2 regions of the Dorea sp. AF24-7LB genome follow, and region 2 is predicted to be linked to the other one. Evidence: predicted binding sites of a transcription regulator. Region 2 holds the regulator's gene; the other holds the start of a gene.
The links. The regulator Rex, encoded in region 2, represses fermentation and respiration genes when NADH is low (regulators of the CRP and FNR family bind a similar motif). The targets are predictions, from matches to a motif close to ATTGTTAANTANTTAACAAT.

Region 1 (16,645 bases), on a different contig from region 2:
ACCTTGGGGTAAACCAGCACTTGGTCTTAAGACAAGAAAGAAAAATAAATCTTCTAACAAGATGATCGTAAGAAGAAGAGATGGTAAAGCAATCAAATAATTAAGGAGGTTAGAACCTATGGCACGTTCAATTAAAAAAGGACCATTCGCAGACGCAAGCCTGCTTAAGAAGATCGACGCAATGAACGCTGCGGGAGAAAAATCTGTTGTTAAAACATGGTCTCGCCGTTCTACAATCTTCCCAAGCATGGTTGGACATACAATTGCCGTTCATGACGGAAGAAAACATGTACCTGTATATGTAACAGAGGATATGGTAGGACACAAACTCGGTGAGTTCGTAGCTACCAGAACTTATAGAGGACATGGAAAAGACGAAAAGAAATCAAAAGTTAGATAATTAGATTGTGAAAGGAGGGTTCATCCATGGCTAAAGGACATAGATCCCAGATTAAGAGAGAAAGAAATGCTAACAAAGATACAAGACCTTCTGCTAAGTTATCTTACGCAAGAGTTTCTGTTCAGAAAGCATGCTTCGTATTAGATGCCATCAGAGGTAAGGATGTAACAACAGCACTTGGTATTTTGACATACAATCCAAGATATGCTTCTAGTTTAATAAAGAAATTATTAGAGTCTGCAATTGCTAATGCTGAGAACAATAACGGCATGAATGCTGAGAACCTGTATATTGCAGAGGCTTATGCAAACAAAGGACCAACAATGAAGAGAATCAGACCGAGAGCACAGGGCAGAGCTTACAGAATCGAGAAGAGAATGAGCCACATTACACTTGTGCTTGATGAAAGATAAGGAGGGCAAACATGGGACAGAAAGTTAATCCTCATGGCTTGAGAGTCGGTGTTATCAAAGACTGGGACTCAAGATGGTATGCAGAAAAAGATTTCGCAGACTACTTAGTAGAAGACCATGAAATCAGAACGTATCTTAAGAAAAGATTATACAGCGCCGGTGTTTCTAAGATCGAGATCGAAAGAGCATCTGACCGCGTTAAAATTATTATTTATACAGCAAAACCTGGAGTAGTAATCGGTAAAGGTGGAGCAGAGATTGAAAAAGTAAAAGGTGAACTTACACAGTTTACTGACAAGAAGTTAATCGTAGACATCAAAGAGGTTAAGAGACCGGATAAAGATGCTCAGTTAGTAGCAGAAAATATCGCTCTTCAGCTTGAGAACCGTATTTCTTTCAGACGTGCTATGAAATCCTGCATGTCAAGAACTATGAAATCAGGAGCTCTCGGAGTTAAGACATCTGTTTCCGGACGTCTTGGTGGAGCTGATATGGCTCGTACAGAGTTCTACAGCGAGGGAACAATTCCTCTTCAGACACTTAGAGCAGACATCGACTACGGATTCGCCGAGGCAAACACAACTTACGGAAAAGTTGGTGTTAAAGTATGGATTTACAAAGGCGAGGTTCTTCCGGAAAAAGCACATAAGGAAGGAGAGAAATAAATCATGTTAATGCCAAAAAGAGTAAAACGTCGTAAACAGTTCCGTGGTACCATGAAAGGTAAAGCACTTCGCGGAAATAAGATTACAAACGGTGAATATGGTATTGTTGCAATGGAACCATGCTGGATCCGTTCCAACCAGATCGAAGCAGCCCGTATCGCTATGACACGTTACATCAAGCGTGGTGGTAAAGTTTGGATCAAAATATTCCCAGATAAACCTGTAACTACAAAACCAGCTGAAACACGTATGGGTTCTGGTAAAGGAACCTTAGAGTACTGGGTAGCTGTTGTAAAACCGGGACGCGTAATGTTCGAGATCGCCGGTGTATCAGAAGAAGTTGCAAGAGAAGCTCTTCGTCTGGCAACACACAAGCTTCCTTGTAAATGTAAAGTAGTTTCTCGCGCAGACTTAGAAGGCGGTGATAACAGTGAAAATTAATGCATTTGTAGAAGATTTAAAAACAAAATCAGCTGCAGAGCTGAATGAAGAATTAGTAGCTGCTAAAAAGGAACTTTTCAACTTAAGATTCCAGAACGCAACAAATCAGTTAGATAATACAAGCAGAATCAAAGAAGTAAGAAGAAACATTGCCAGAATTCAGACAGTAATTACTGAAAAGGCAGCTCAATAAGCATCCAATAAAAGAAAGGAGCAGAGACTGTGGAAAGAAATCTTAGAAAAACCAGAGTTGGTAAGGTTATCAGCAATAAAATGGATAAGACCATAGTAGTTGCAGTTGAAGATCATGTAAAGCATCCTCTTTATAAGAAGATCGTAAAGAGAACATACAAATTAAAAGCACATGATGAAGCAAATGAATGCAACATTGGTGACAAAGTAAAAGTTATGGAAACAAGACCATTATCTAAAGATAAGAGATGGAGACTTGTTGAAATTATGGAAAAAGCAAAATAGTATAAGGAGGGAAACCTGCATGATACAGCAAGAAAGCAGACTGAAAGTAGCAGACAATACAGGTGCGAAAGAGTTACTGTGTATCCGTGTACTTGGTGGATCTACAAGAAGATATGCAAGTATCGGAGACGTGATCGTTGCTACTGTTAAAGATGCAACACCAGGCGGCGTTGTTAAAAAAGGTGACGTTGTAAAGGCAGTTGTTGTTCGTACTGTAAACAGCACTCGTCGTAAAGATGGTTCTTACATTCGTTTTGATGAGAACGCTGCAGTTATTATAAAAGATGACAAGACACCAAGAGGAACCCGTATCTTTGGGCCTGTAGCAAGAGAGCTTCGTGACAAACAGTTCATGAGAATTGTTTCCTTGGCTCCGGAAGTACTGTAAGGAGGTGCGAACGAAGATGTCAATGTTAAAGATTAAAAAAGGCGATACAGTTAAAGTTATCGCTGGTAAAGATAAAGACAAAGAAGGAAAAGTTCTTTCCGTAGATCAGAAAAACGCAAGAGTTGTTGTTGAAGGCGTAAACATGGTTACAAAGCACACAAAACCTAGTGCAACAAACCAGGCTGGTGGAATCATCCAGCAGGAAGCTGCTATCGACGTTTCTAACGTAATGTACATCCACAAAGGAAAAGCTACAAGAGTTGGAATCAAGATGGACGGAGACAAAAAAGTACGTTTCGCTAAATCAACAGGCGAAGTGATCGATTAATTCTGGAAAGGAGGGTATACACTTTGAGTAGACTGAAAGAACAGTATCAGAACGAGATCGTTGATGCATTAACGAAAAAGTTCGGATATAAGAATATTATGGAAGTACCGAAGCTCGATAAAGTTGTTATCAACATGGGTGTAGGTGAAGCAAAAGACAATGCAAAACTGTTAGATTCTGCAATCGCTGATATGGAGAAGATTACAGGACAGAAAGCAGTTATCTGCCGTGCTAAAAAATCTGTAGCGAACTTCAAATTAAGAGAAGGAATGGCTATCGGATGTAAAGTTACTTTAAGAGGAGAAAAGATGTATGAGTTCGTTGATCGTCTGATCAACCTTGCACTTCCTCGTGTACGTGACTTCAGAGGTGTTAATCCAAACGCATTTGACGGAAGAGGAAACTACGCACTCGGAATTAAAGAGCAGCTCATCTTCCCTGAAATCGAGTACGATAAAGTAGATAAAGTAAGAGGAATGGACATCATCTTTGTTACAACAGCAAAGACTGATGAAGAGGCTCGTGAATTGTTAACACAGTTCAACATGCCGTTCACAAAATAAGGAGGTAAATTATGGCTAAGACAGCAATGAAAGTAAAACAGCAGCGTAAGCAGAAATTCTCCACAAGAGAATATAATCGTTGCAAAATCTGTGGTCGTCCACATGCATATTTGAGAAAATATGGAATCTGCCGTGTTTGCTTCCGCGAATTGGCATACAAAGGACAGATCCCAGGCGTTAAGAAAGCAAGTTGGTAAAGGAGGAAACAATTCATGACTATGAGCGATCCAATTGCAGATATGCTTACAAGAATTCGTAATGCAAATACTGCGAAACACGATACAGTTGATGTACCGGCATCTAAAATGAAACTTGCGATTGCAAACATCCTGTTAGATGAAGGATATATCACAAAATATGATGTCATTGAAGACGGAATCTTCAAGACAATTCATATTACACTGAAATACGGTGTAGACAAGAATGAAAAGGTAATCACAGGTCTTAAGAGAATTTCTAAGCCAGGTCTTCGTGTTTACGCTAACAGCGCAGACATTCCGAAAGTAATGGGCGGACTTGGAACAGCGATCATCTCTACTAACAAAGGCGTGATCACAGATAAAGAAGCTAGAAAACTTGGCGTAGGTGGAGAAGTACTCTGCTACGTTTGGTAGTAACTGCAAACTGAAAACAGAGTGGGCGTAAGCTCACTCCGAGAATCTAAGTTAAGGAGGAACAGGATATGTCACGTATCGGAAGACATCCAGTTGCTATTCCTGCAGGCGTTGAAGTAACAATTGCAGAGAATAACTATGTGACCGTTAAAGGTCCAAAAGGAACACTTGAAAAAGCTCTCCCTGTAGAGATGGAAATCAAACAGGAAGGCGACGAAATCGTCGTAACAAGACCGAATGACTTAAAGAAAATGAAATCTTTACATGGTCTTACAAGAACACTGATCAACAACATGGTAGTAGGTGTTACAGCAGGATATGAGAAAGTTCTGGAAGTAAACGGAGTTGGTTACAGAGCAGCTAAATCCGGAAACAAATTAACACTGAACCTTGGATATTCTCATCCGGTAGAGATGGAAGATCCAGAAGGTGTTGAGACTGTTGTTGAAGGTCAGAACAAGATCACTGTTAAAGGTATTGATAAAGAAAAAGTAGGCCAGTATGCAGCTGAGATCAGAGATAAGAGAAGACCGGAGCCATATAAGGGCAAGGGAATCAAATATGCTGATGAAGTAATTAGACGTAAAGTCGGTAAGACTGGTAAGAAATAAGAAAGGAGAGTGTGAAAATGGTTAGCAAAAAATCTAGAAGTGAAGTACGTGTAAACAAACACAGAAAGTTACGTAACCGTTTAAGTGGTACAGCACAGTGCCCACGTCTGGCAGTGTTCAGAAGTAACAATCATATGTATGCACAGATCATCGATGACGTAGCACAGACAACTCTGGTTTCCGCATCCACTCTTCAGAAAGATGTGAAGGCAAACTTAGAGAAAACAAACAACGTTGATGCAGCAGCATATCTTGGAAAAGTAATCGCTGAGAAAGCTCTTGAAAAAGGAATCAAAGAAGTAGTTTTCGACAGAGGTGGATTTATTTACCAGGGTAAAGTACAGGCATTAGCAGATGCAGCTAGAGAAGCTGGATTGAATTTCTAATAAGGAGGAGCACACATGAGACAGGAACGTATTGATGCTAGTCAGTTAGAGTTAAATGAAAAAGTGGTATCAATCAAGCGTGTAACCAAAGTTGTTAAAGGTGGCCGTAACATGAGATTCACAGCTTTAGTAGTTGTCGGAGACGGAAATGGTCATGTTGGTGCAGGCTTAGGAAAAGCTACAGAGATTCCGGAAGCAATCCGTAAAGGAAAAGAAGATGCAGCAAAGAATCTTATCAATGTAGCATTAGATGAAAATGAAAGTATTACACACGATTTTATCGGTAAATTCGGAGGAGCTTCCGTATTACTTAAGAAAGCTCCGGAAGGTACTGGAGTTATCGCCGGTGGTCCGGCGCGTGCCGTAATCGAGATGGCAGGAATCAAGAACATCCGTACAAAATCTCTTGGTTCTAACAACAAACAGAATGTTGTTCTTGCTACAATCGAAGGATTACGTCAGGTTAAGACTCCGGAAGCAGTAGCTAAGCTTCGCGGTAAATCTGTTGAAGAGATCTTAGGCTAAGGAGGGAGAACCAAATGGCAAATTTAAAAGTTACATTAGTAAAATCTACAATTGGTGCTGTACCGAAGCATAAGAAAACTGTAGAAGCACTTGGACTGAAGAAAGTCAACAAAACAGTTGAACTTCCGGATAATGCAGCTACCAGAGGTATGGTAAAACAGGTACAACACCTGGTAAAAGTTGAAGAAGCGTAAGAATTTAGATATCAGATAAGGAGGTGTTACAATGGATTTATCTAACTTAAGACCAGCTGATGGATCAAAACAGAGTGATAATTTCAGAAAAGGACGTGGACACGGATCTGGAAATGGTAAAACAGCCGGTAAGGGACACAAAGGTCAGAAAGCTCGTTCAGGAGGCACAAGACCAGGTTTCGAAGGTGGACAGATGCCGTTATACAGAAGAATTCCGAAGAGAGGATTTACAAACAGAAATTCTAAGACAATCGTTGGAATTAACGTAGATGCTCTTGAAGTATTCGAGAACGATGCAGTTGTTTCAGTAGAGACACTGATCGAACAGGGAATCGTTAAAAATCCTAGAGATGGAGTTAAGATTCTTGGAAACGGAGAGTTAACTAAAAAGCTTACAGTACAGGCTAATGCATTCAGCAAAGGAGCAATTGCTAAGATTGAGGCTTTAGGTGGAAAAGCAGAGGTGATCTAATGTTTGATACATTGCGAAGAGCATTTAAAATTAAGGATCTCCGGAGAAGAATCGGATATACATTTTTAATGTTAATCGTGATTAGACTCGGTTCAGAACTGCCGACACCGGGAGTTAACCCAAGCTATATCAAAGAGTTTTTTGCACAGAACACAGGTGAAGCGTTTAATTTATTTAACGCTTTCACCGGTGGATCTTTTGAGCAGATGTCCGTATTTGCTCTGAGTATTACACCATACATTACATCATCCATCATTATCCAGCTTCTTACAATTGCGATTCCGCAGTTGGAAGAGATGCAGAAAGATGGTGAAGACGGAAGAAAGAAACTTACAAAAATTACCCGTTATCTTACAGTTGTACTTGCTCTGATCGAATCAATTGCGATGTCAGTTGGATTTGGACGTCAGGGACTTCTGAAAGAATACAACTTTGTAAATGCTGCAATCGTAGTATTAACACTGACAGCCGGATCCGCATTCTTGATGTGGGCAGGTGAACAGATTACAGAGAAGGGCGTAGGAAATGGTATTTCCATCGTTCTGGTGATTAATATTCTTTCCCGTGTACCGAATGATATGACAACACTTTACAGTCAGTTCGTAAAAGGCAAGAGCATTGCCAAAGGCGGACTTGCGGCAGTAATTATTCTTGCAATCATTCTTGCACTTGTAGTATTTACTACATTGCTTCAGGATGCTGAACGCAGAATCGCGGTACAGTATTCACAGAAGGTGACAGGAAGAAGAACATACGGTGGACAGACAACACACATCCCGTTGAAAGTAAACACCGCAGGTGTTATTCCGATCATCTTTGCATCATCTCTGATGCAGTTTCCGATTGTCATTGCTTCACTGGCAGGCAAGGGAAACGGTAACGGAATTGGAAGTCAGATCTTAAAGGGAATGAACCAGGGTAACTGGTTGAATCCAGATCAGATCCAGTACAGCTGGGGATTAGTCGTATACATTATACTGACAGTATTCTTTGCTTACTTCTATACATCCATTACATTCAATCCATTAGAGATTGCAAATAATATGAAAAAAAGCGGTGGATTTATCCCGGGTATCCGTCCTGGTAAACCAACCGTAGAATATTTAACAAAGAGACTTAACTATATCATCTTTATCGGAGCATGCGGACTTGTCATTGTACAGGTTATTCCGATTTTCTTTAATGGATGGTTAGGTGCAAAAGTATCCTTTGGTGGTACATCACTGATCATTATTGTCAGCGTCGTACTTGAAACACTCAAACAGATTGAGTCACAGTTATTAGTACGTAACTACAAAGGATTTTTGAATAGTTAAGCATATAAGCAATTTGACTCGCGGATTTTATCCGCGGGTTAAAATGCTATAAGGAGGAACTCATATGAAAATTATTATGTTAGGAGCCCCTGGAGCGGGCAAGGGAACTCAGGCAAAGAAAATTGCCGCAAAATATAACATTCCTCATATTTCAACCGGAGACATCTTTAGAGCAAACATTAAAAATGGTACGGAATTGGGTAAAAAAGCGAAAACGTACATGGATCAGGGACTTCTTGTCCCGGATGAACTGGTTGTAGATCTCGTTGTAGACCGCGTGAACCAGGAAGATTGTAAAGAAGGATATGTTCTGGACGGATTTCCGAGAACAATCCCGCAGGCAGAAGCATTGGATGTTGCACTTGAAAAACTGGGACAGAAAATAGATTATGCGATTGATGTAGATGTGCCGGATGAGAATATAGTTCATCGTATGGGTGGCCGCCGTGCATGTGTAGGTTGTGGCGCAACATATCATCTGGAATATGCTCCGACCAAAGTAGATGGTATCTGCGATACATGCGGAAAAGAGCTAATTTTAAGAGATGATGACAAGCCGGAGACAGTGAAGAAACGTCTTGGGGTATATCATGAGCAGACACAGCCGTTGATTGACTATTATACAAAAGCCGGAATACTGACTACAGTCGATGGAACGATTGATATCGAGGATGTATTCCAGACAATCGTAAAGATTTTAGGAGAATAAGAACATGCCAATTACAGTAAAATCGTCCAGAGAAATTGAATTAATGACAGAAGCCGGACGTATATTGGAAATTGTTCATAAGGAATTAGAAAAAGCACTTCATCCGGGAATGACGACCAAGGCAATCGACCGCCTTGGTGAAGAGATTATCCGCAGCTATGGATGTATTCCGTCATTTCTGGATTACAATGGATATCCGGCATCGATCTGTGTGTCAGTGAACGATGAAGTGGTTCACGGAATTCCGAGTGAACACAGGATCATCAGAGAAGGCGACATTGTCAGTCTGGATGCAGGAGTTATTTATAAAGGATATCACTCGGATGCAGCACGTACACATTGCGTTGGAGAAGTATCCAAAGAGGCGCAGGATCTGGTACGCGTGACAAGAGAGTGTTTCTTCGAAGGTATAAAATACGCGAAAGAAGGCAATCATTTATTTGATATATCCGGGGCAATCGGAAGATACGCCGAAGAGAGAGGATACGGCGTTGTGCGTGACCTGTGCGGCCATGGCATAGGAACAGCACTTCATGAGGCACCGGAGATACCGAATTATGAGATGAAGCGTAAAGGTGTACTGTTAAAAGCCGGAATGACACTTGCTATTGAACCTATGATTAACATCGGTGGATGGGAAGTTGACTGGATGGATGATGACTGGACTGTAGTAACAAGAGACCATTCGTTATCTGCACATTATGAGAATACGGTATTGATCACAGAAAACGAACCGAAACTTCTTTCTTTAACTGAGGGCATATAGTATGGACAGATTTGAAAAAGGAATGCTTGTCAGATCGAAAGCCGGACATGATGCGGGAGAGATCTTTATCATAACCGGAACAGAAGATGCATATGTATATCTGGCGGATGGAAGACTACGCACGTTACAGAAACCAAAAAAGAAAAAGAAGAAACATGTGCAGATCATATTGCAGCAATATGATATACAGGATGCAGACGATGTAAAGATCAGACGGATCATAAAGGAATGGAATAAGAAAGAAGAAAATCAGGAGGATTAGAGATGTCAAAAGCTGACGTAATTGAAATTGAAGGAACTGTAGTAGAAAAATTACCTAACGCAATGTTTCAGGTAGAACTGGAAAATGGTCACCAGGTACTTGCACATATCAGTGGAAAGCTTAGAATGAACTTTATCAAGATTCTGCCAGGTGACAAAGTAACTTTGGAATTATCCCCATATGATCTTTCAAAAGGAAGAATTATCTGGAGAGATAAATAAATTATAAAAAGTCTATTGACTTTGCTGGACAAATGATGCTATACTATATAAGCGCGTTTTCGGGCATTTCTATGTGTAAAGACGAATGAGTTGCGGTTTTTACAGCGAAAAAGCGCAAGATACAAAAGGCAGAGCAATGGATGAAAGGAGGATCCCCGTGAAGGTTAGATCATCAGTAAAACCAATTTGCGAAAAATGCAAAGTAATCAAAAGAAAAGGAAGCGTTCGCATTATCTGCGAGAACCCGAAGCATAAACAGAGACAGGGTTAATTAAGGCGGCTGATAGACGACACACCAGGAGGTGTGTAGACTATTTGAAATATACAAGGAAACACCTGTAGCCGGTGACTATCCTCGTATATTGCTTCTAATGCCGGCTCGTCATTACCGTTTTATGAAACGGTGGCCGGAAAGGGTGTGGATACCGACACACCTGGGATTTCATTAAGAAATTCCCCTATTAAAGACAATGAAAACTAAGTGAAAAGAAAATGGAGGAACAATCACATGGCTCGTATAGCAGGTGTAGACTTACCAAGAGACAAACGTGTCGAGATCGGATTAACTTATATCTATGGAATCGGCAGAGCAAGTGCAACACGTATTTTAGCAGAAGCAGGCGTTGACGCTGATATCCGCTGCAGAGATCTGACGGACGAAGACGTTAAGAAGATCAGTGCAGTAATCGATGAGACACAGACAGTAGAAGGTGATCTTCGTAGAGAGATCGCTCTGAACATTAAGAGACTTCAGGAGATCGGATGCTACAGAGGTATCCGTCACAGAAAAGGACTTCCGGTTCGTGGTCAGAAGACTAAGACAAATGCAAGAACAAGAAAAGGTCCTAAGAGAACAGTAGCAAACAAAAAGAAATAATTAAAAAGGAAAGTGTAGGTTAGTTTTATTATGGCAAAGAAAGTTACAAAAAAAGTGACAAAGAGACGTGTCAAGAAAAACGTTGAACATGGACAGGCTCACATCCAGTCATCTTTTAATAACACAATCGTTACATTAACAGATGCTCAGGGAAATGCTCTTTCATGGGCAAGTGCAGGCGGTCTTGGATTTAGAGGTTCAAGAAAATCTACCCCTTATGCAGCTCAGATGGCAGCTGAAACAGCAGCTAAAGCAGCATTAGTACATGGTTTGAAATCAGTTGACGTTATGGTTAAAGGACCAGGTTCAGGTAGAGAAGCAGCAATTCGTGCCCTGCAGGCATGCGGAATTGACGTAACAAGTATCAAGGATGTTACTCCGGTACCACACAATGGCTGCCGTCCGCCGAAACGCAGAAGAGTGTAATACTTATTTTAGATTTATTATGCGCTTACCGTAAACTGATTGAAATTAGGAGGAAATAAAACATGGCAGTAAATAGAGTTCCGGTTCTTAAAAGATGCCGTTCTCTCGGAATGGATCCGGTATATTTAGGAATTGATAAAAAGTCCAACAGACAGTTAAAAAGATCCAATAGAAAAATGAGCGAGTATGGTCTTCAGTTACGTGAAAAACAGAAAGCTAAATTCATCTATGGTGTATTAGAGAAACCTTTCAGAAACTACTACAAGAAAGCTAAACAGATGTCAGGTATGACTGGTGAAAACCTGATGGTTCTTCTTGAGTCCAGACTGGACAATGTAGTATTCCGTATGGGACTTGCAAGAACAAGACGTGAAGCAAGACAGATCGTTGACCACAAACATGTACTTGTTAATGGTAAACAGGTAAACATCCCATCTTACCTTATCAAAGCTGGTGATGTGATCGAAATCAAAGAAGCTAAGAAGAGTTCAACAAGATATAAAGAGATCGTAGAAGTTACAGGCGGACGTATGGTTCCGGATTGGTTAGAAGTTGACGCTGAAGCTCTGAAAGGAACAGTTAAAGAACTTCCAAACCGTGAAGCAATCGATGTTCCAGTAGACGAGATGTTAATCGTCGAGTTGTATTCTAAATAATAACCCGTAACACCACAGGAGGTGGACTTAGTGTTTGATTTTAATAAACCCAATATTGAAATAACTGAGATTTCAGAAGATAAGAAATATGGAAGATTTGTTGTAGAACCACTCGAAAGAGGATATGGTACAACATTAGGTAACTCCCTTAGAAGAATCATGCTTTCATCTTTACCGGGTGCTGCAATCAGCCAGGTGAAGATTGATGGGGTACTTCATGAGTTCAGCTCCATTCCAGGGGTGAAAGAGGATGTTACAGAGATTATCATGAACTTGAAATCACTGGCTATCAAGAATACATCCGAGACAGATGAGCCTAAGACAGCTTATATCGAGTTCGAGGGTGAAGGTGTTGTAACAGCAGCAGACATTCAGGTGGATCAGGACATCGAGATCATGAATCCTGAGACAGTAATCGCTACACTGAACGGCGGTGCAGACAGCAAGCTTTACATGGAATTAACCATCACGAAAGGAAGAGGATATGTAAGCTCTGATAAGAATAAGAACGACGATTTGCCGATTGCGGTAATTCCGATTGATTCTATCTACACACCGGTTGAACGTGTAAATCTTACCGTTGAAAATACTCGTGTTGGTCAGATTACAGATTTTGACAAATTAACATTAGATGTATACACAAACGGAACACTGCTCCCGGATGAAGCAGTAAGTTTGGCAGCTAAGGTACTCAGCGAGCACCTGAAACTGTTCATTGATCTGTCAGAAGTAGCTCAGGCTGCAGAAGTAATGATCGAAAAAGAAGATGACGAGAAAGAGAAAGTGCTTGAGATGAGCATTGACGAATTAGAGTTATCTGTACGTTCTTACAATTGTCTGAAGAGGGCTGGTATTAACACGGTTGAAGAACTGACAAACAGAACACCGGAAGACATGATGAAAGTTCGTAACCTTGGACGTAAGTCCTTAGAAGAAGTACTTGCTAAGCTTGATGAATTAGGATTAAGCTTAAGCAAAGGAGAGGAATAAATCGGGTTTCCACGGTTTTTCCTAAAAGTGCCTTCTGCTGATAAGTCTGAAAGTGCACAGCAGAGCATTTGGCTAGTAAGCCCGAAGAGTATAACCAAGTGTAAATATGGAGGATATGAATAATGGCAAAGTATAGAAAACTCGGCAGAACATCAAGCCAGAGAAAAGCTTTATTAAGAAACCAGGTAACAGCATTACTTAACAATGGTAAGATCAAGACTACAGAAGCTAAAGCTAAAGAGATCCGCAAGATCGCTGAAGGTCTGATCGCTATGGCTGTCAGAGAAAAAGACAACTTTGAAGAAGTAACTGTTAAAGCTAAAGTTGCTCGCAAAGACAAAGACGGAAAACGTGTAAAAGAAGTTGTAGACGGTAAGAAAGTTACAGTATACGATGAAGTTGACAAGACAATCAAGAAAGATATGCCTAGCAGACTTCACGCACGTCGTCAGATGTTAAAAGTTCTCTATCCTGTAAAAGAAGTTCCGACAGCACAGGCTGGAAGAAAGAAAAATACAAAAGATGTTGACCTTGTTGCAAAACTCTTTGATGAGATTGCACCAAAATATGCTGATCGTAACGGTGGTTACACAAGAATCATCAAGATCGGACAGCGTAAAGGTGATGCAGCAATGGAAGTTCTGATCGAACTGGTTTAATTATCAGATTGCTGAAAGAATATCGGAAGACTATGAAGCAGAGTTGTTTCATAGTCTTTTTTTGCATAAAAAAGTGAAAGGGTTGAAATTGTAGGTGTTCTTGTGAAAATCATTACGCAGGGAATTGTAATTGTCTTCAACTATATTATTGCTAAATGTTACTTATTCGAAGATTAATTTAGAAAAAGTTAAAGAAAACTGTACAAGTAAGTATAGATGAAATAAATAAATTGTGACAAAATCATCAATAAATCGTTAAATTATCTACTTTTGCTGTGCATGATTACAAATGAGAAAAAAAATGCTATAATAAGAAAACTGCATCAATAATAATACAAAGAAGGGATGTATGAAATGAGTAGGTTAGAAATTGCCTCTCCAAAAAAGGCGAAAATCGTTATGGAAGGCCTTTACAAAGATCTGGAGAGAAGAATCGAATCAAGCCCTCCGGGCTTATGTCCGGTTGATATGGCAAGAGCATTTTTGGAGTTATGTCACGCACAGACATGTGGAAAGTGTGTACCATGCCGTATTGGATTGGGACAGTTAAACCAGTTCATCAAAGATGTACTGGATGGTAAAGCAACAATGGAGACATTAGACACTATGGAGCAGACAGCATTGTCTATTATGGAATCAGCGGACTGTGCGATTGGTTACGAAGCTGCGAACATGGTATACAAAGGACTGATCGGATATCGCGATGATTATGTAGAGCATATTCAGAGAGGACGTTGTACCTGTACATATAATCAGCCGGTACCTTGTGTGTCTTTATGTCCGGCACATGTTGATATTCCGGGATATATTGCATTAGTAGGAGAAGGAAGATATGCGGATGCAATCCGCCTGATCCGTAAGGATAATCCATTCCCGACGACATGTGGATTTATCTGTGAGCATCCTTGTGAGGCAAGATGCCGCAGAAACATGGTAGATGATTCTGTAAATATCCGCGGACTGAAACGTGTTGCGGCTGATTTCGCAGGAGAAGTAGAGCCGCCGAAGTGTGCAAAGAGCACAGGTAAGAAGATCGCAGTACTCGGTGGAGGACCGGGAGGATTAAGTGCAGCATATTATCTTCAGTTAATGGGGCATCAGACAACTGTATATGAGATGCTTCCGAAACTGGGAGGAATGTTACGTTATGGTATTCCAAACTATCGTCTGCCGAAAGAGAGACTCGAAGATGACATTAACGCAATTCTGAAGACCGGAGTAGAAGTCAAATACGGTCTGAAGATTGGTCAGGATATCAATATTCAGGAATTAAGAGAACAGTACGATGCAGTGCTGATTACAATCGGAGCTAGTACAGATAAGAAACTGGGCCTTGACGGGGAAGACGCAGATGGAATCTTATCCGCAGTGCAGTTCTTACGTAATGTAGGAAAGAACGAGATCATGGATTTGACCGGAAAAGAAGTTGCTGTCATCGGTGGCGGTAACGTATCCATGGATGCAGTTCGTACAGCTAAGAGACTGGGCGCTAAGAAGGTAAGTATCGTATATCGTAGACGAGTAGCAGATATGACAGCTCTTCCGGGGGAAATAGAAGGCGCTGTAGCAGAAGGTATCGAATTACAGACACTCAAAGCACCTGCTTCACTCGATATTGATGAGAAGCACCATATTAAGGGAATTTATGTAACTCCGCAGATGATCAGTTCTATCAAAGATGGAAGAGCAAGCATCAAACCGACCGGAGAAGACGACATTTATATCCCATGTGATGTACTGATCGTAGCAATCGGACAGAATATCGAGACACGTCATTTTGAAGAAGCAGGTATCCCGGTTGAGCGTGGTAAGATCGTTACAAAGAGTACAGGAACATTTGAGAATATGCCAGGTGTATTTGCCGGTGGAGACTGTGCAAGTGGTCCGGCATCTGTTATTAAAGCAATTGCTGCTGCAAAAGTTGTTGCTGCCAATATTGATGAATATCTGGGATACCATCACGAGATTTCCTGTGATGTTGAGATTCCGGAAGCAGCCCTTCGTGACAGAACTCCATGTGGAAGAGTCAATCTGACAGAGCGTGAAGCATGTGAGAGAGTCTGTGATTTTGAAGGCGTAGAAAACTGTATGACAGAGAAGGAAGCAAAACAGGAGGCAAGCAGATGCCTTCGCTGCGATCACTTTGGATACGGAATATTTAAAGGAGGCAGAGAGACATTATGGTAAATCTTACAATAGATGGAAAAAAGATCTCAGTAGAAGAGAATACCACAATTATGGAGGCTGCCGCATCAAATGGAATTCCGATTCCAAAACTTTGTTATCTCAAAGGAATTAACGAGATTGCAGCCTGTCGTGTTTGTGTTGTTGAATTAGAAGGAAAAGAAAAACTCATCACATCCTGTAACAATGTTGTAAAAGAAGGCATGGTGATCTATACAAACAGCCCGAAGGTACGTAGACATAGAAGAACAACAGTGGAACTGATTTTATCTCAGCATGATTGCGAGTGTGTGACATGCTCAAGAAGTGGCAACTGTAGTTTACAGACAGTGGCGAATGATCTGAATATTTTTGATATTCCGTTCAAGATGCAGCTGGAGAAACAGCCATGGGACAAACATTTCCCGTTGATCCGCGATTCTTCCAAATGTATCAAGTGCATGCGTTGCGTACAGGTTTGTGATAAGATCCAGGGACTTGGAATCTGGGATGTAGAAGGTACCGGTTCCAGAACAACGATCAATGTTGCAGGTCACAGAAGTATTGATGAAGCAGACTGTGCACTTTGCGGTCAGTGTATTACACATTGTCCGGTAGGAGCGCTTCGTGAGCGTGACGATACAGAGAAAGTATGGAAAGCAATTGAGGATAAAGACAAGATCGTAGTAGCTCAGGTTGCACCGGCTGTTCGTACAGCATGGGGTGAAGAGTTAGGTCTTGCACCGGAAGATGCCAAAGTTGGAAAGATTCTGGATGCTTTGAAGAGAATGGGCGTTGATTATGTATTTGATACCACATTCTCAGCAGATCTTACGATCATGGAAGAAGGAACGGAGTTCCTGAAACGTTTCACATCCGGAGAGTTAAAAGAACGTCCGATGTTCACATCCTGCTGTCCGGGCTGGATTCGTTTCATTAAGTCACAGTTCCCACATCTGGTAAAACAGCTCTCAACTGCAAAATCACCACAGCAGATGTTCGGTGCTGCTATGAAGACGTATTTCGCAGAAAAACTGGGCGTAGAGCCGGAGAAGATCTACACACTGTCCGTAATGCCATGTGTGGCTAAGAAGGGCGAGCGTGAGATGGAACTGTATTATGA
Region 2 (16,645 bases):
CGAAAGTGAATATCTGATCAACGGCAGTACATGCAGGCTGAAAGATGTCAATGAACTCTTTTATGATACCGGAATAGGTAAAGAAGGGTATTCGATCATCGGACAGGGTCAGATTGATAAGATCTTAAGCGGAAAGCCGGAGGAGCGAAGAGAGCTTTTTGATGAAGCGGCAGGTATCGTTAAGTTTAAGAGACGGAAGAATACTTCTGTTAAGAAGTTAGAAGAAGAGCGTCAGAACCTTCTGCGAGTCAATGATATTCTTGCTGAGTTGGAGAAACAGATCGGTCCACTGGAACGACAATCGGAAAAGGCAAGAGAATATTTGAAGAAGAAAGAAGCGCTCAAGACATACGATATTAATATGTTTCTTCTGGAGACAGAGAGACTTAAGGATCTTTCCGGTCAGGTGGAAGACAAGCTTAAGCTTACTAAAGAAGAGCTGGAGCAAGCTTCTGCAGATTATGATGGAATGAAGCAGGAATATGAAGCTGTAGAAGAGCAGATGGAGACGATTGACGAATCCATTGAACACTCCAAGAATCAGTTGAATGAGACTTCCATGCTTAAGCAGCAGCTGGAGAACCAGATCGCACTTTTGAAAGAACAGATCCACAGTGCACGTATGAACGATGAGCATTATGCCCAGCGTGCACAGAGCATTGAGATGGAACTGAGTGAACGTGAAAGCCAGCTTGCTGAACTTAAGAAAGAACAGACGGTAATTCTTGCGGAACATAAGGAAAGCCGGGATAAGGAAGATAAGGCGAAACTGACACTTGTTGAAGTACAGAGTAAGATTGCAGAACTGACAGATGCGATTGACCGCGGTAACAGCAATATCATGGATGTGCTGAATAACCGTGCATCTACGAAAGCAAAGATCCAGAAATATGACACGATGCGGGAGCAGATCCAGGTGCGTCGTTCAGAGCTTACAAAACGGATTTTAGAGGAACAGACATCCGGAAACAAACAGCAGAAAGAGAAAGAAAAATATGCTGCGGAATTAGAAGATATTTCCGCACAGATCATTGAACTTAATGAGAAGCAGAATACATATGAAGAACAGATTAAAAGTATTCAGGCAGAGATGAACCGGCTGTCGGAACAGTTCCGTATCAGCCAGACTTCTTATCACCGGGAGCAGTCCAGACTGGAGTCTCTGAAAAATATTACAGAGCGTTATGATGGATATGGAAACAGCATTCGGCGTGTCATGGACAACAAGAACCAGGAACCGGGACTTCTCGGTGTTGTTGCAGATCTCATCAAAGTAGAAAAGCAGTATGAGATTGCGATTGAGACTGCACTTGGCGGAAGTATCCAGAATATTGTTACCCGTGATGAAGATACTGCTAAGCGGATGATTCAGTTCCTTAAGAAGAATAAGTTTGGACGTGCAACATTTCTTCCGCTTACAAGTATTCGTCCGGGAAATGGAATCGGCAGACCGGAAGCGCTGAAAGAGCCGGGAGTGATCGGACCTGCGAATACACTTGTTACAGTCGATCCGAAATACAACGGTCTTGCATCGAATCTTCTGGGACGTACGCTTGTTGTTGACCACATTGATCATGGAATCCAGATTGCGGGAAAATACAAACAGTCAATCCGCATTGTTACGTTAGAAGGAGAACTAATCAATCCAGGTGGTTCTATGACTGGTGGTGCATTTAAGAATACGAGTAATCTGTTAAGCCGCAGGAGAGAGATCGAAGAATTGGAAAAAGCGGTACAGAAGTTAAAAGCACAGATGAATGATCTGGAGCAGTCTCTGAGTGAAAAGAGAACGAAGCGTACCGGATATTATGAGAAGATAGAGCTGTTAAAAGAAGAATTGCAGAAGGCATATGTCGTTCAGAATACAGCGAAGATGAACCTTGATCAGGCGGAGGCGAAGATCCATACGTCAGAGAACATGATTTCAGATATTAACAGAGAATCAGAAGAGCTGGAACATGAGATGTCAAATATTTCTGATAATCAGGAATCTATACAGGTAGAGCTGGATACATCAGAGAAGATGGAGCAGGAGTTAAATGCCAGAATTGAAGCGGATCAGGCTGTATTAGATCAGATCCGAGAGGAAGAAACTTTATGTCAGAAAGAGGTGGAGACTCTGCATCTTGCTAATGCAAGTCAGGAGCAGAAGATAACATTTATTACAGAAAATGTTACACGTATCCAGGAAGAAATTGATAAATTCACACAGGAAATGGAAGAACTTACAGCAAGCCAGGGCGGTAATTCCAAAGAAATCGAAGATAAGGAATTACAGATCCGTGAGCTGAAAGAGACGATTGCAAATTCCGGAGATTTATTTACAGAGATCCGGCAGGAGATTGAGAAATCAAGGAAAGAGCGTGAAGAACTGAACCAGAGACACAAAAGTTTCTTAGAGAAACGGGAAGAACTTTCGAGACATATGTCTAATCTGGATAAGGAAGTATTCCGTCTGGAAAGCCAGAAAGAAGGCTACGAGGAATCCACAGAAAAACAGATTAATTATATGTGGGATGAATATGAGATCACATATGGTCATGCACAGGAATTAAGGGATGCGAACCTTACAGATCTCTCCAGAATGAAAAAGTGTATCCAGGAGTTAAAAGGCGAAATCCGGCAGTTAGGTTCCGTAAACGTAAACGCAATCGAAGATTACAAGAATGTTTCCGAGCGCTATACGTTCTTAAAGAACCAGCACGATGACCTTGTGGAAGCGGAAGCGACACTGGAACAGATCATTGCGGAGCTGGATACAGCGATGCGTAAGCAGTTCAGGGAGCAGTTTGAACGGATCTGCAAGGAATTTGACACCGTATTCAAAGAACTGTTCGGTGGTGGTAAAGGAACGCTTGAGCTTATGGAAGATGAAGATATTTTGGAAGCAGGAATCCGCATTATCGCACAGCCACCGGGAAAGAAACTGCAAAATATGATGCAGTTATCCGGAGGGGAGAAAGCATTGACGGCGATTTCCCTGTTGTTTGCAATACAGAATCTCAAGCCTTCACCGTTCTGTCTCTTAGATGAGATCGAGGCGGCGCTGGACGATAATAACGTAGACCGTTTTGCAAAATATTTACACAAGCTGACAGAGAATACACAGTTTATTGTAATTACACATCGTAGAGGAACGATGATCGCTGCGGATAGATTATATGGAATCACAATGCAGGAAAAAGGTGTTTCAACCCTTGTTTCGGTAGATTTACTGGAAAATGAATTAAAATAATAGTATGATAAGAGGAGGCTGTTATGGCAGAGGAGAAAAAGGGCGGCTTTTTCAGCCGGCTCGTTTCAGGGCTTACGAAAACAAGAGATAATATTGTATCCGGAATGGACAGCATTTTTCACGGATTTACACATATTGATGATGATTTTTATGAAGAACTGGAAGAAGTTATGATCATGGGAGATCTGGGCGTTCAGGCAACCTATGATATTCTGGATGACCTAAAAGAAAAGGTAAAAGAGCGTCACATCAAGGAACCGGCAGACTGCAGAGAAATTCTTATTGAGAGTATCAAAGAACAGATGGATGTTGGTGAGACTGCTTATGAATTTGAAGACAAGACTTCTGTTGTAATGATGATCGGTGTCAATGGTGTCGGAAAGACAACGACAATCGGCAAGCTCGCAGGAAAACTGCGTGCCCAGAATAAGAAAGTCGTACTGGCTGCTGCGGACACATTTCGTGCTGCTGCCGGTGAACAGTTAAAAGAATGGGCAAACAGATCGCAGGCAGAGCTGATCGGCGGTCAGGAAGGTTCCGATCCGGCATCCGTTGTATTTGATGCAGTTGCAGCCGCAAAGGCAAGACATGCAGACGTACTTTTATGCGACACGGCAGGAAGACTGCACAACAAGAAGAACCTGATGGAAGAGCTCAGAAAGATGAATCGTATCATTGACCGGGAATTTCCGGAAGCATACAGAGAGACGCTGGTCGTGCTGGATGCGACAACGGGACAGAATGCACTGCAGCAGGCAAAGGATTTTAATGATGTTGCGGATATTACCGGAATCGTACTGACGAAGATGGATGGAACAGCCAAGGGTGGTATTGCAGTTGCAATCCAGGCAGAACTTGGTATACCGGTGAAGTACATCGGTGTCGGAGAAACAATAGATGATTTGCAGAAATTTGATGCGGATGCATTTGTAAATGCGTTATTTGCGAAGGAAGACGAGAATTAGGAGGGCAACAAAGATGGAAAGTTTAACACTGGAAAGTTTTGAACAGGCGAGTGAGATCGTGAAAAAAGTCACACTGCCTACCAAGCTGGTTTACAGCGAGTATTTAAGCAAAGAGACAGGTGGTAAGATTTATCTGAAACCGGAAAATATGCAGTATACAGGCGCTTACAAAGTACGTGGATCTTATTATAAGATCAGCAGAATGTCAGAAGAAGAGAGAGAACGTGGACTCATCACTGCTTCTGCCGGAAACCATGCACAGGGTGTTGCCTATGCAGCACAGCAGTTTGGCTGTAAAGCAACAATCGTTATGCCGACAGTTACACCACTTATCAAAGTCAACCGTACAAAGAGCTATGGAGCGGAAGTTATCCTTCATGGTGATGTTTATGACGATGCATGTGCGTATGCGCTGAAGCTTGCCGAAGAGAAAGGATACACATTTGTACATCCGTTTGATGATCTGGAAGTTGCAACCGGACAGGGAAGTATCGCAATGGAGATTGTACAGGAACTTCCTACAGTTGATTATATTCTTGCTCCGATCGGTGGTGGCGGACTGATCACAGGTGTATCAACACTTGCGAAGATGCTGAACCCAAAGATCAAAGTCATCGGTGTAGAGCCGAAAGCAGCAGCAAGTATGACTGCAGCATTTAATGCGGGTGAGCCGGTTACACTGGACAGCGCAGATACGATTGCTGATGGTACAGCTGTAAAACGTGTCGGAGAAAATATTTTCCCATATGCGAAAGAGAATATCGATGAGATTCTGCTCGTAGAGGACGATGAGTTGATCGGCGCTTTCCTTGATATGGTAGAGAACCATAAGATGGTTGTCGAAAATTCCGGACTTCTGACAGTTGCAGCGCTGAAACAGATGAACTTAAAAGGTAAGAAAGCAGTTGCAATCTTAAGCGGTGGTAATATGGACGTTATTACGATGTCATCTATTGTACAGCATGGTCTGATCCAGAGAGACCGTATCTTCTCTGTATCTGTACTCCTTCCGGATAAAGCCGGTGAGCTAGTGCGTGTTGCGAAGACGATTGCGGATGCCAAAGGTAACGTTATCAAACTGGAACACAACCAGTTTGTAAGCACGAACCGTAATGCGGCTGTGGAGCTTCGTATCACAATGGAAGCATTTGGAACAGAGCATAAGAATGAGATTCTCCAGGCACTGGAAGATGAAGGACTTCGCCCGAGAGAGATCAGTGCAAAACTGTACTAATGAAAAGAAATGCTGAAAGTATGATATAGCAAAACATGACTTTCTGCCAGGTCATCTGGTGGAAGTAATAATTGAATACAGAGATGCTACAGACATAAAAGCAGTATGGGTATAATAGGAGAGAACCTAAGATATTCATATTGCTTTTCTATTTTCCTCATAAAAATTTTAATTTCTTCTTGACATACAATGTATGATTGTATACAATCATACATAAAGATTGAAAAAGAATAGTATTTGTTACGGAAAGAGAGATGACAGCAATGGAAGATAGAAAAGTATACCTTGATAAACACAGCAATCTGTTGCAGCTGGAAGAGCATATGTATCCGCTCGTAGATGTCGATAAACCGAATGTGTTCCGGAATCTGTTCCACTATGATGAGATCCCGAAGATTGCATTCAATGACCGTATTGTACCGCACAGTATGCCGGATGAGATCTGGATCACAGATACAACCTTCCGCGATGGACAGCAGTCCAGAACTCCGTACACGACAGATCAGATCGTAACGCTTTATGATTATTTTCACAGATTGGGCGGACCGAATGGAAAGATCAGACAGTGTGAATTTTTCCTCTACAGTAAAAAAGACAGAGATGCCGTTTATAAATGTATGGAGCGAGGATATAAGTTTCCGGAGATCACAAGTTGGATCCGTGCAAGCAAGAAAGACTTTGAACTTGTGAAAGAGATCGGTATGAAAGAGACCGGTATTCTTGTAAGCTGTTCTGATTATCATATTTTTTATAAACTGAAAATGACAAGAAGAGAGGCAATGAACCATTATCTTTCTGTCGTTCGTGAATGTCTGGAGACAGGAATTTCACCTAGATGTCATCTGGAAGATATTACACGATCTGATATTTACGGATTCGTGATTCCGTTCTGTCTGGAACTTATGCATCTGATGGAAGAATATAAGATTCCGGTGAAGATCCGAGTCTGTGATACGATGGGATATGGTATCAACTATCCGGGTGCCGTGATCCCAAGATCCATTCCGGGTATTATCTATGGCCTTCGTGTACATGCCGGAGTTCCGAGCGAACTGATCGAGTTCCATGGACATAACGATTTCTACAAAGCAGTCAGCAATTCTACAACCGCATGGCTGTACGGTGCAAGCAGTGTAAACTGTTCGCTGTTTGGAATCGGTGAACGTACCGGTAATACACCGTTGGAAGCTATGGTATTTGAATATGCACAGCTTCGCGGAACACTGGATGGCATGGACACAAGAGTGATCACAGAGATTGCAGAGTATTACGAGAAAGAGATCGGCTACAGAGTCCCGTCGAGGACACCGTTTGTCGGAAAGAATTTCAATGTTACCCGTGCAGGAATCCATGCGGATGGTCTGCTGAAAAATGAAGAGATTTATAATATTTTCGATACAGATAAATTCCTGAATCGCCCGCCACTTGTTGCAATTTCAAATACATCTGGTCTTGCGGGAATCGCACACTGGATCAATACTTACTTCGGACTGAAAGAAGAGAAGCAGGTTGACAAGAACAGCAAGCTTGTTGACAAAGTAAAAGAGTGGGTAGATAAGGAATATGAAAGCGGTCGTGTCACCGTCCTGACAGATGAAGAACTGTTAGGTGTTATTGATGAGGCGTGCAAAGAGCTTGGCATCCGTCTCAGATAACAACGAACAAATTGAGAGAGGTATAAAAATGATGGAATATCAGGATCAGTCTCTGAGAGGAAGAGTTTTTCAGAGACTGCGTGAAGATATATTAAATGGTAAATACAAAGAAAATGATGAGCTTAGGGAGATTTCCATCGGGGATGAACTGGGAGTTAGCCGTACACCGGTAAGGGAAGCTCTCCGTCAGCTTGAACTGGAAGGACTGGTACGGATCGTACCGAATAAAGGCGCTTATGTGACCGGAATTACAAGAAAAGATGTAGCAGACATCTTTAAGATCCGCTCGATGTTAGAAGGTCTGTGCGCCAGATGGGCAACTGAGCATATTACGGATGAACAGATTGAAGAGCTGGAAGAGATGCTTCTTCTGTCAGAATTTCGTCTGAAAAAAGAGCAGAGTTCTATCGCAGAACAAGTATCCGAACTTGACGGAAGATTTCACAGAGTTCTTTACGAAGCATCGGACAGCCGTATATTAGAGCATGTCCTGACAGATTTTCATAAGTATGTGAAGCTGGCAAGAAAGACTTCTGTTGGCGAAGAACACCGGGCCGAAAAATCCATTCAGGAACACCGGGCGATTCTGGAAGCAATCAAACAGAAAGACGCAGACAAGGCAGAAGAACTTGCGAATCAGCATATCAAAAATGTAATGCAGAACCTGCATCTGGAAGAATAATAATCAGATAGAATATAGAAAATAACGTAGAAAGGGAGAAGAACATGGCTAAGATTAAAATGACAGTACCAATTGTGGAAATGGACGGAGACGAGATGACAAGAATCCTTTGGAAGATGATTAAGGAAAATCTTTTGGAACCTTTCATAGAGTTAAATACTGAATATTATGATCTCGGACTGGAACACAGAAACGAGACAGATGATCAGGTGACGATTGATTCGGCAAATGCGACGAAAAAATACAAAGTCGCTGTAAAATGTGCAACAATTACACCGAATGCCGCCCGCGTAAAAGAATATAACTTAAAAGAAATGTGGAAGAGCCCGAATGGAACAATCCGTGCTATCTTAGATGGAACGGTATTCCGTGCACCGATCGTTGTAAAGGGCATTGAACCTTGTGTAAAAAACTGGAAGAAGCCGATCACCATCGCAAGACATGCATATGGAGATGTGTATAAAGGTTCTGAGATGAAGATTCCGGGAGCAGGAAAGGTAGAGCTTGTTTATACTGCAGAAGATGGCAGTGAGACAAGAGAACTCGTACATAATTTTGACAGTGCCGGAGTTGTACAAGGAATGCATAATATCAATCATTCGATTGAGAGCTTTGCAAGAAGCTGTTTCAATTATGCACTGGATACAAAACAGGATCTCTGGTTTGCTACGAAAGATACAATTTCCAAAAAATATGACCATACATTCAAAGATATTTTCCAGGATATCTACGATGCAGATTATAAAGACAAATTTGAAGAAGCAGGAATCACTTATTTCTACACACTGATCGACGATGCGGTTGCCCGTGTTATGAAATCCGAGGGTGGTTATATCTGGGCATGCAAGAATTATGACGGAGATGTTATGAGTGACATGGTATCATCTGCATTTGGTTCACTTGCAATGATGACATCTGTGCTTGTGTCTCCGGAAGGATATTATGAGTACGAGGCAGCACACGGAACCGTACAGCGCCACTATTACAAACATCTGAAAGGTGAAGAGACATCCACAAACTCTGTGGCAACAATTTTTGCATGGACAGGAGCACTACGTAAACGTGGTGAGATGGATGGAAACAAAGAGCTGATGGCATTTGCAGACAAGCTGGAAAAAGCAACGATTGATACAATTGAAAGCGGCAAAATGACAAAAGACCTGGCACTTATTACAACACTTGAGAATCCGACTGTGCTGAACAGCGAAGACTTTATTAAAGCAATTGCAGAAAAATTAAAAGAGGACTAAACTTTACATAGATTTTACGGAAAACAGATATACTTCAAACAGAACTATGGTATTTTTGTAAAAGGCAAAAAAGTAAAAGGAGTACTGTTATGAAGAATATATATTGTAATCGGGAATTATCGTGGTTAAAGTTTAATGAACGTGTATTAGAAGAGGCAGAGAGTAAAGACGTTCCATTATGTGAACGTCTTACCTTTGCCTCTATTTTTCAGACAAATCTGGATGAATTTTTTATGGTCAGAGTCGGATCGCTGCAGGATCAGATGTTATTGCACAAAGAAATCCGTGACAACAAAACAAAGAAGACAGCCAAAGAACAGATCGAGGCAATTCTGGAAGAAGTAAAGCGGCTTGGCAAAAGACACGGGAAAGCTTTCGAAAATCTTTTGCAGGAACTGGAAGCGTATGGCGTACGTTTTGTAGATTTCCGGCATATCGACGAGGGAGCCAGTCAGAGACTGGAACGATATTTTAAGACAGAGATTGCCCCTCTCATTTCGCCTACGATCATCAGCAAGAGACAGCCGTTCCCATTTCTTAGGAACAAAGATATATATATTGTTGCAGTACTGGAAACGAAGAGTAAAAAAGAGCGTCTCGGTATCATTCCGTGCTCAAACAATGTGTTTAAACGTCTGATCGAACTGCCGGATCATCCGGGCACTTTTATGCTGTCAGAAGAATTTATCCTGCATTATGTGCCGGAAGTATTTAAAGGATACCGTATCAAGGCAAAATCTGTGATCCGTATTACAAGAAATGCGGATATCGATGCGGATGCATTGTATGATGAAGATCTGGATTATCGTGATTTTATGGCAGATCTTATCAAAAAGCGTAAAAAACTGACTCCGGTTCGCATAGAATTTTCAAGAGAAATGAATAAAAATGTTGTTGCAACATTGTGTAAATATCTGGAAATGGACAAGACGCATGTGTTTTTGTCGGATGCACCGCTGGATCTCTCATTTGTATTTGAAATCCAGGACCGTCTGAGAAAAAATCCGGAACTGTTTTATGAGAAAAAGGTGCCGCAGAAATCACCGATGTTTCAGGATGGTGAGAGTATTCTTACGCAGATACGCAGGGAAGATAAGTTACTTTCCTATCCATATGAGTCTATCCGCCCATTTCTTCATATGTTAAATGAGGCGGCAGAAGATCCGGATGTTATTTCAATAAAAATGACTCTGTACCGCCTTGCAAAGCAGAGCAAAGTCGTGGAAGCACTGGTAGAGGCGGCAGAGAATGGAAAAGAGGTTATTGTTCTTGTAGAGCTGCGTGCAAGATTTGATGAAGAAAATAATATTGAATGGTCCAGAAGACTGGAAGATGCCGGATGTCAGGTAATCTATGGGCTGGATGGATATAAAGTGCATTCCAAGCTGTGTTTGATTACAAGAAAAAATGATAATCATGTGGAATATTTTACACAGATCGGAACGGGAAATTATAATGAGAAAACATCCAGACTGTATACAGATTTATCCCTGATGACATCAGATCCTGCAATTGGTCTGGAAGCATCCAATGTATTCCAGGCACTTCTGAAAGGTGAAGTTGTTGAACAGTCAGAGAAACTTCTTGTTGCACCAAAATGCCTGCAGAACCGTGTGCTGGAAATGATTGATGAGGAAATTGAACACGCCAGACATGAAGAACCGGCATATGTCGGTGTGAAATTAAATTCGCTGACAGATAAGAAAATCATTGATAAACTGGCGGAAGCGTCAAAAGCAGGTGTAAAAATTGATCTTGTAATACGTGGAATCTGTTGTCTGCTGCCGGGAATTCCGGAAAAGACAGAAAATATCCGTGTGATCAGTATCGTAGGACGTTTTCTGGAACATTCCCGTATTTATATTTTCGGAACAGAAGAGCGCAGTAAAGTTTATATCGCATCGGCGGATTTTATGACAAGAAATACGGTACGCCGCGTGGAGGTAGCTGCGCCGGTGGAGGATGTAAGGTTGAAGGAATGTCTGCTTAAAGATTTCCGGATTATGTTAAATGACAATGTCCAGGCGCGGAAAATGAACCCGGATGGAAATTATACAAGAATAAGGAATGACAAAGAGCCACTTTCTGCCCAGGAATATTTTTATGAGGAGGCTTATAAAAAAGCCGGAAAAAAAGAGCAGCCACAGGTGAAAACGGAAACGGCAGAATCATAATGAGATGGACAATCGAATAAAGATGAAGTGATGATTCGGTATGATTATATAATTGGAATTGCACCGTTAAGTAAAAAAGGCTTTAACTTCTCGCAGTCAAAGCCTTTTTGTATTATTTATCTTATGCGATAAGAACAGTAGTTTTGACTAAGATAATTTAGTCTTCAGCAAGAATTTCCCAGTTTTTATAAAGAGTTTCCAACTCTTCCGCAATCTGTACTTTCTCTTTGGCGAGTTCCTGGCATTTGACAGAGTTTGTGAAAATCTCTTCTTGTACCATAAGTTCATCAATTTCCCGGTCGCGGTCTTCGAGTACGCTGATGCGTTCTTCCGTCTTTTTTAATTCATTCTGGCGTTTGCGTTCCTTAGCCTGCAGTTCTTTTTGTTCCTGCCAGCTTAATTTGGAAGCGGAGACTTCACCGGAATCGGTGGAAGAATCAGAAGTCATATCGATATTTTCTGTATATGCAGCTGTGAGTTCTTCCTTTTTCTCCAGGTAATAATCGTAATTTCCAATGTAATTGACAAACGTATGATGCGTAAGATCCAGGATTCTTGTGGCAGTCTGATTGATGAAATAACGGTCATGCGAAACATAGAGCAGTGTTCCGGTATAATTATTCAGCGCTTTTTCCAGAATTTCTTTTGAGGTAATGTCTAAATGGTTGGTCGGCTCATCGAGGATCAGGAAGTTTGCTTCAGAGAGCATAAGCTTTGCAAGAGAAACACGTCCTCTTTCACCACCGCTTAAATCGGAAATCCGTTTAAAGACATCGTCTCCGGTAAATAAGAATGCTGCAAGCATGTTCCGGATCTGCGTATTTGTAAGAGTCGGGTAATCATCCGAAATCTCTTCAAAGATTGTCTTTTCCATATGGAGCACATGGTGTTCCTGATCGTAGTAGCCAATCTGGACATTCGTACCAAGGGTGAAAGTTCCGTTGTCTGCAGGGAGAACCTGATTTAAAATCTTAAGCAGAGTCGTCTTGCCGGTTCCATTATCGCCGATGATCGCAACGTGTTCGCCACGCTTGATCTCAAAACTGATATCTGAAAATAACGTCTGTGGTGGAAAGGCTTTACTTAAATGTTCTACCGTCAGTACATCATTACCGCTGATGGTTGCAGGTTCAAGCTTTAACTGAAAGTCTTTGTTTGTTTCTATCGGTTTTTCTACCGGCTTGATCTTCTCAAGCATTTTCTCACGGCTTTCCGCCCGTTTGATTGATTTCTCGCGGTTGAAAGAGCGGAGCTTTTCAATAACAGCTTCCTGATGCTTGATCTCTTGCTGTTGGTTGAGATATTCTTTGATACGCGCTTCGCGGATCTGCTGTTTTTTCTGAGAGTAATCAGTATAATTACCAGAATAAGTCATCAGTTCACCGTTTTCTATTTCGATGACTTTCGTTACAATCCGGTTCAGAAAATAACGGTCGTGTGAGACGATCAGTACTGCACCCGGATAATTTAATATGTAAGTTTCCAGCCACGTGATTGAATTCAGATCCAGGTGGTTGGTCGGCTCGTCCAGAAGCAGAATATCCGGTTTAGTAAGCAGAAGTTTGCCGAGAGAAACACGGGTTTTCTGTCCTCCGGAGAGCGTATTCACCGGTTTGGTAAATTCTTCTTCCTGAAAACCTAGTCCCTTTAAGACGCCAGTCAGTTCGCTTTCATAAGCATATCCATTTTCGCGTTCAAATGCTGCGGTCAGCCGGTTGTAGGAGTCCATGTGGTCTTCCAGAGAGTCTCCACTTAAGTCCTTCATCTCCAGTTCCAGCTGACGGATCTTCTGTTCCATGGCAATGATATCTGCTTTTGCCGTGCGCACTTCTTCGTAGATCGAACGATCTGTATTCATGTCCTGATGCTGGGCGAGATATCCCATAGTCTTTCCTTTGGTCAGGATGACGGAACCACCATCTGACGGCAGTTCTCCGGCAATTATCTTGAAAATAGTAGATTTGCCGGCTCCGTTCGGGCCTACAAGGGCAGCTTTCTCATGATCTTCTATATGAAAAGAACCATCTTTCACAATGATTTCTTCACCAAATGTTTTGTTAATTCCATGACAGGCAAGTATCATAAAAAATTCCTCCTTATCTGTTCACATACGTTCTTATTATAACGAAAACGTAATAAAAAAACTACTAAAAAATTGACTTTATTCATACAATTTTATATAATAACAGTTAGAATACATATGGGAAGGTGAAAAAATTGGATAATCGAGGAATATCACAGGCAGTCATCCGACGTTTGCCGCGATATTATAGATATTTAGGAGAACTCCTTGAAAATGGGGTAGAACGTATTTCTTCTAACGATCTGAGCAAAAGGATGAAGGTTACTGCGTCTCAGATTCGTCAGGATCTTAACAATTTCGGAGGATTCGGACAGCAGGGATACGGCTATAATGTCAAATATCTATATACAGAGATCGGCAAAATCCTGGGACTGGAAGAAGATCATAAGATCATAATCATTGGTGCAGGTAATTTGGGACAGGCACTTGCAAATTATGCAGCGTTTGAAAAACGTGGATTTATCCTGACCGGAATTTTTGATGTAAATCCGCGTCTGGAGGGAGTTGCGATTCGTGGAGTGCCGATCCGCATGATGGACGAGTTGAAGTCCTTTGTCCAGAAGAATGATGTAGAGATTGCTGTACTTACAATTCCAAAAGAGAAGGCAATCGAAGTTGCGAATATGCTTGTGGAGAACGGCGTGCGCGCGATTTGGAACTTTGCACATACAGACCTCAATCTGCCGGATAATATCATTGTTGAGAATGTGCATTTGTCAGAGAGTCTGATGCAGTTATCTTATAACATCAGTCGTTATAATGAAGACCAGCGCAAAAAAGGAAAGAACTAGTAAAAGCAGACGTATAGAAACAGGCATGTGTATACAGGCTTGTTTTTATACGTCCTTTTTATATGATACCTGAGCAGAAAAGCCTGCATTCATGTGAGCTTGTCAGTAAGCGGATGTAAGGTTTTGTGACTCCGCAGGTGTCATAGGTACGATTATATTAGGGAGATGAGTATATGAGGTTTTTACCGGATGGAGACAGTATGAAGGCGGCAGATAAGGATACGATAGAGAATCTCGGTATCCCATCACTGGAACTGATGGAACGTGCGGCGAGGAGTTGTATTGATTCCATGAAAAAGGAAAAGCTGGATTTTACAGATGTTCTGATTGTCTGTGGATCGGGAAATAATGGCGGAGATGGTTTTGCTGTCGCGAGACTTTTAAAAGAAGAAGGATGTGCGGTTACTGTTTTTATGGCGGGGAATCCGGCACATTTAAGTGCGGAATGCCGATATCAGTGGAAGCTTTTTGAAAGCATTGGAGGATCGATCCGCGACCACTACCCGGATGGCACATACAGCCTGATCATTGATGCTATATTCGGTGTTGGTCTGAGTCGGGAAGTAACCGGGCATTACCGGGAAGTTATTGAGTGGATGAATGAAGCGTCCGGAACAAAAGTTGCAGTGGATATTCCATCGGGAATCAATGCCGGAAATGGTTGTGTGCTTGGTATTGCATTCCGCGCAGATTATACAGTGACGTTTCAGGTTGAGAAGATCGGACTTATCTTTTATCCTGGAAAAGAATATGCAGGTAAAGTCACAGTGACAGATATCGGAATATCACTCCGGACGATGGAGAAGAACAAGAACATTGCATATCTGCCGGACAGAGAGGAATATATCAGAATGCTGCCGGACAGACCGGAAGATTCCAATAAGGGTACTTATGGAAGGCTGCTTGTGATCGCCGGAAGTAAAGGGATGAGCGGAGCTGCATTTCTTAATGCAATGGCAGCTTATCGGATGGGAGCCGGACTGGTGCAGATTTATACGGAGGAATCGAACCGGATCATTTTACAGGCACTCCTGCCGGAAGCAATCATCACAACCTATACAGAATTTGACAAGGAAGAAGTGAAACGGCTTTTAAGTCACGCAGATGCGGTATGCATTGGTTCCGGACTTAGTAGATCCAAGACTGCAAAGAAGATTTTAAAAACCGTATTGTCCAATGTGGAAGTAGCATGTGTGATCGATGCAGATGGACTGAATCTGCTTGCGGAGCATTTGAAATATACAGAATATCTTACAGAAGGAAGGTTTATCCTGACTCCGCATATGAAAGAGATGTCCAGACTGACCGGACTTTCTGTTCCTGAAATCAGAGCTAACAGACAGCAGGTGCTGGAATCTCTGACGAAAGAATGGAACGTTACCTGTGTCCTGAAAGATTCAAGAACGTTGATTGGAGAAGCCGGAAAACGGACCTGTGTCAATACAAGTGGCTGTCAGGCGCTGGCAAAAGGCGGTTCCGGAGATGTGCTTTGCGGTGTGATCGCCGGACTTCTGGCACAAGGAATCAGTACATTCGAGGCGGCAACTCTCGGAACTTATATACATGGATTAAGTGGTGAAACAGCTGCGAGAAAGAAAAACAGTTACAGTATTCTGGCAAGGGATCTGCTTGAGATCCTTGCAACAACGGACATTACAAATAGTAATTTATAAGGAGGAAGAACAATGAAAAATTATACAAGAGTGTGTGCAAGAATCAATCTGGATGCAATTGAATCAAACGTAGAGAATATGAAGAATAATTTACAGGAAAATGTTCCGATGATCGTTGTTATTAAGACAGATGCGTATGGACACGGTGCTGCTCAGGTAGCACATCTTCTGGAGCCAAAATCTTATGTATGGGGATTTGCAGTTGCTACATTAGATGAAGCAGTATTACTTCGTAAAGCAGATGTGACAAAACCGATCTTGATTCTTGGATGCGTCTTCCAGGATCAGAGAGAAGATCTTATCAATAACGAGATTCGAATGACAGTATATACAGAAGAGATGGCAAAAGAACTGTCTGATCTTGCCGTGAAACTTGGCAAAAAAGCTTATGTACATATCAAACTGGATACCGGTATGGGAAGAATCGGATTCAAAATCAATGACGAAAGCGCTGATACGATTGAAAGAATCAGCAAACTTCCGGGACTTGTACTGGAAGGAATGTTTACACATTTCTCCAAAGCTGATGAGACAGATAAGACATATACAAACAGTCAGTTTGAGAAATATATGCGGATGAAACATGCACTGGATGAAAAGAAAGTATATTTTACTTATTATCACTGCTGCAACAGTGCAGGAATCATTGACTGCAAAGAAGATAATCTGAGCCTTGTTCGTGCAGGTATTTCCACTTATGGTATGTATCCGTCTGAGGAAGTTCATAAGGAAAACGTTGCGTTGATGCCGGCATTGGAACTGATCAGTCACGTTGCATATGTAAAATGGGAAGATCCGGATGAGTTGATAAGTTATGGCGGAACTTATAGGACAACAAAAAGGACAAAGATTGTTACGGTTCCGGTCGGCTACGGAGACGGTTATCCGAGAAGTCTGTCCAAC

Region 1: a site for Rex is predicted at 13,589-13,608, ahead of DWY31_RS06955 (NAD(P)-binding protein). Genes of this name have one in related genera too.

The regions. Positions count from the first base shown of each region.
Region 1 is NZ_QUFR01000005.1:72,684-89,328, forward strand. Features, by position in the region: gene rplB (50S ribosomal protein L2) at 1-100, shown strand, start outside; gene rpsS (30S ribosomal protein S19) at 119-400, shown strand; gene rplV (50S ribosomal protein L22) at 427-813, shown strand; gene rpsC (30S ribosomal protein S3) at 825-1,478, shown strand; gene rplP (50S ribosomal protein L16) at 1,482-1,919, shown strand; gene rpmC (50S ribosomal protein L29) at 1,909-2,112, shown strand; gene rpsQ (30S ribosomal protein S17) at 2,142-2,396, shown strand; gene rplN (50S ribosomal protein L14) at 2,416-2,784, shown strand; gene rplX (50S ribosomal protein L24) at 2,801-3,112, shown strand; gene rplE (50S ribosomal protein L5) at 3,136-3,675, shown strand; gene DWY31_RS06865 (type Z 30S ribosomal protein S14) at 3,687-3,872, shown strand; gene rpsH (30S ribosomal protein S8) at 3,888-4,289, shown strand; gene rplF (50S ribosomal protein L6) at 4,358-4,900, shown strand; gene rplR (50S ribosomal protein L18) at 4,918-5,286, shown strand; gene rpsE (30S ribosomal protein S5) at 5,302-5,811, shown strand; gene rpmD (50S ribosomal protein L30) at 5,826-6,005, shown strand; gene rplO (50S ribosomal protein L15) at 6,037-6,477, shown strand; gene secY (preprotein translocase subunit SecY) at 6,477-7,793, shown strand; gene DWY31_RS06905 (adenylate kinase) at 7,858-8,502, shown strand; gene map (type I methionyl aminopeptidase) at 8,507-9,268, shown strand; gene DWY31_RS06915 (KOW domain-containing RNA-binding protein) at 9,270-9,530, shown strand; gene infA (translation initiation factor IF-1) at 9,533-9,751, shown strand; gene rpmJ (50S ribosomal protein L36) at 9,909-10,022, shown strand; gene rpsM (30S ribosomal protein S13) at 10,260-10,628, shown strand; gene rpsK (30S ribosomal protein S11) at 10,659-11,054, shown strand; gene rpsD (30S ribosomal protein S4) at 11,117-11,710, shown strand; gene DWY31_RS06945 (DNA-directed RNA polymerase subunit alpha) at 11,741-12,700, shown strand; gene DWY31_RS06950 (bL17 family ribosomal protein) at 12,823-13,359, shown strand; gene DWY31_RS06955 (NAD(P)-binding protein) at 13,714-15,546, shown strand; gene DWY31_RS06960 ([FeFe] hydrogenase, group A) at 15,540-16,645, shown strand, end outside.
Region 2 is NZ_QUFR01000001.1:257,735-274,379, forward strand. Features, by position in the region: gene smc (chromosome segregation protein SMC) at 1-3,235, shown strand, start outside; gene ftsY (signal recognition particle-docking protein FtsY) at 3,259-4,200, shown strand; gene ilvA (threonine ammonia-lyase) at 4,214-5,434, shown strand; gene DWY31_RS01295 (2-isopropylmalate synthase) at 5,698-7,089, shown strand; gene DWY31_RS01300 (GntR family transcriptional regulator) at 7,118-7,771, shown strand; gene DWY31_RS01305 (NADP-dependent isocitrate dehydrogenase) at 7,816-9,021, shown strand; gene ppk1 (polyphosphate kinase 1) at 9,111-11,195, shown strand; gene abc-f (ribosomal protection-like ABC-F family protein) at 11,353-13,278, opposite strand; gene DWY31_RS01320 (redox-sensing transcriptional repressor Rex) at 13,413-14,069, shown strand; gene DWY31_RS01325 (NAD(P)H-hydrate dehydratase) at 14,243-15,742, shown strand; gene alr (alanine racemase) at 15,755-16,645, shown strand, end outside.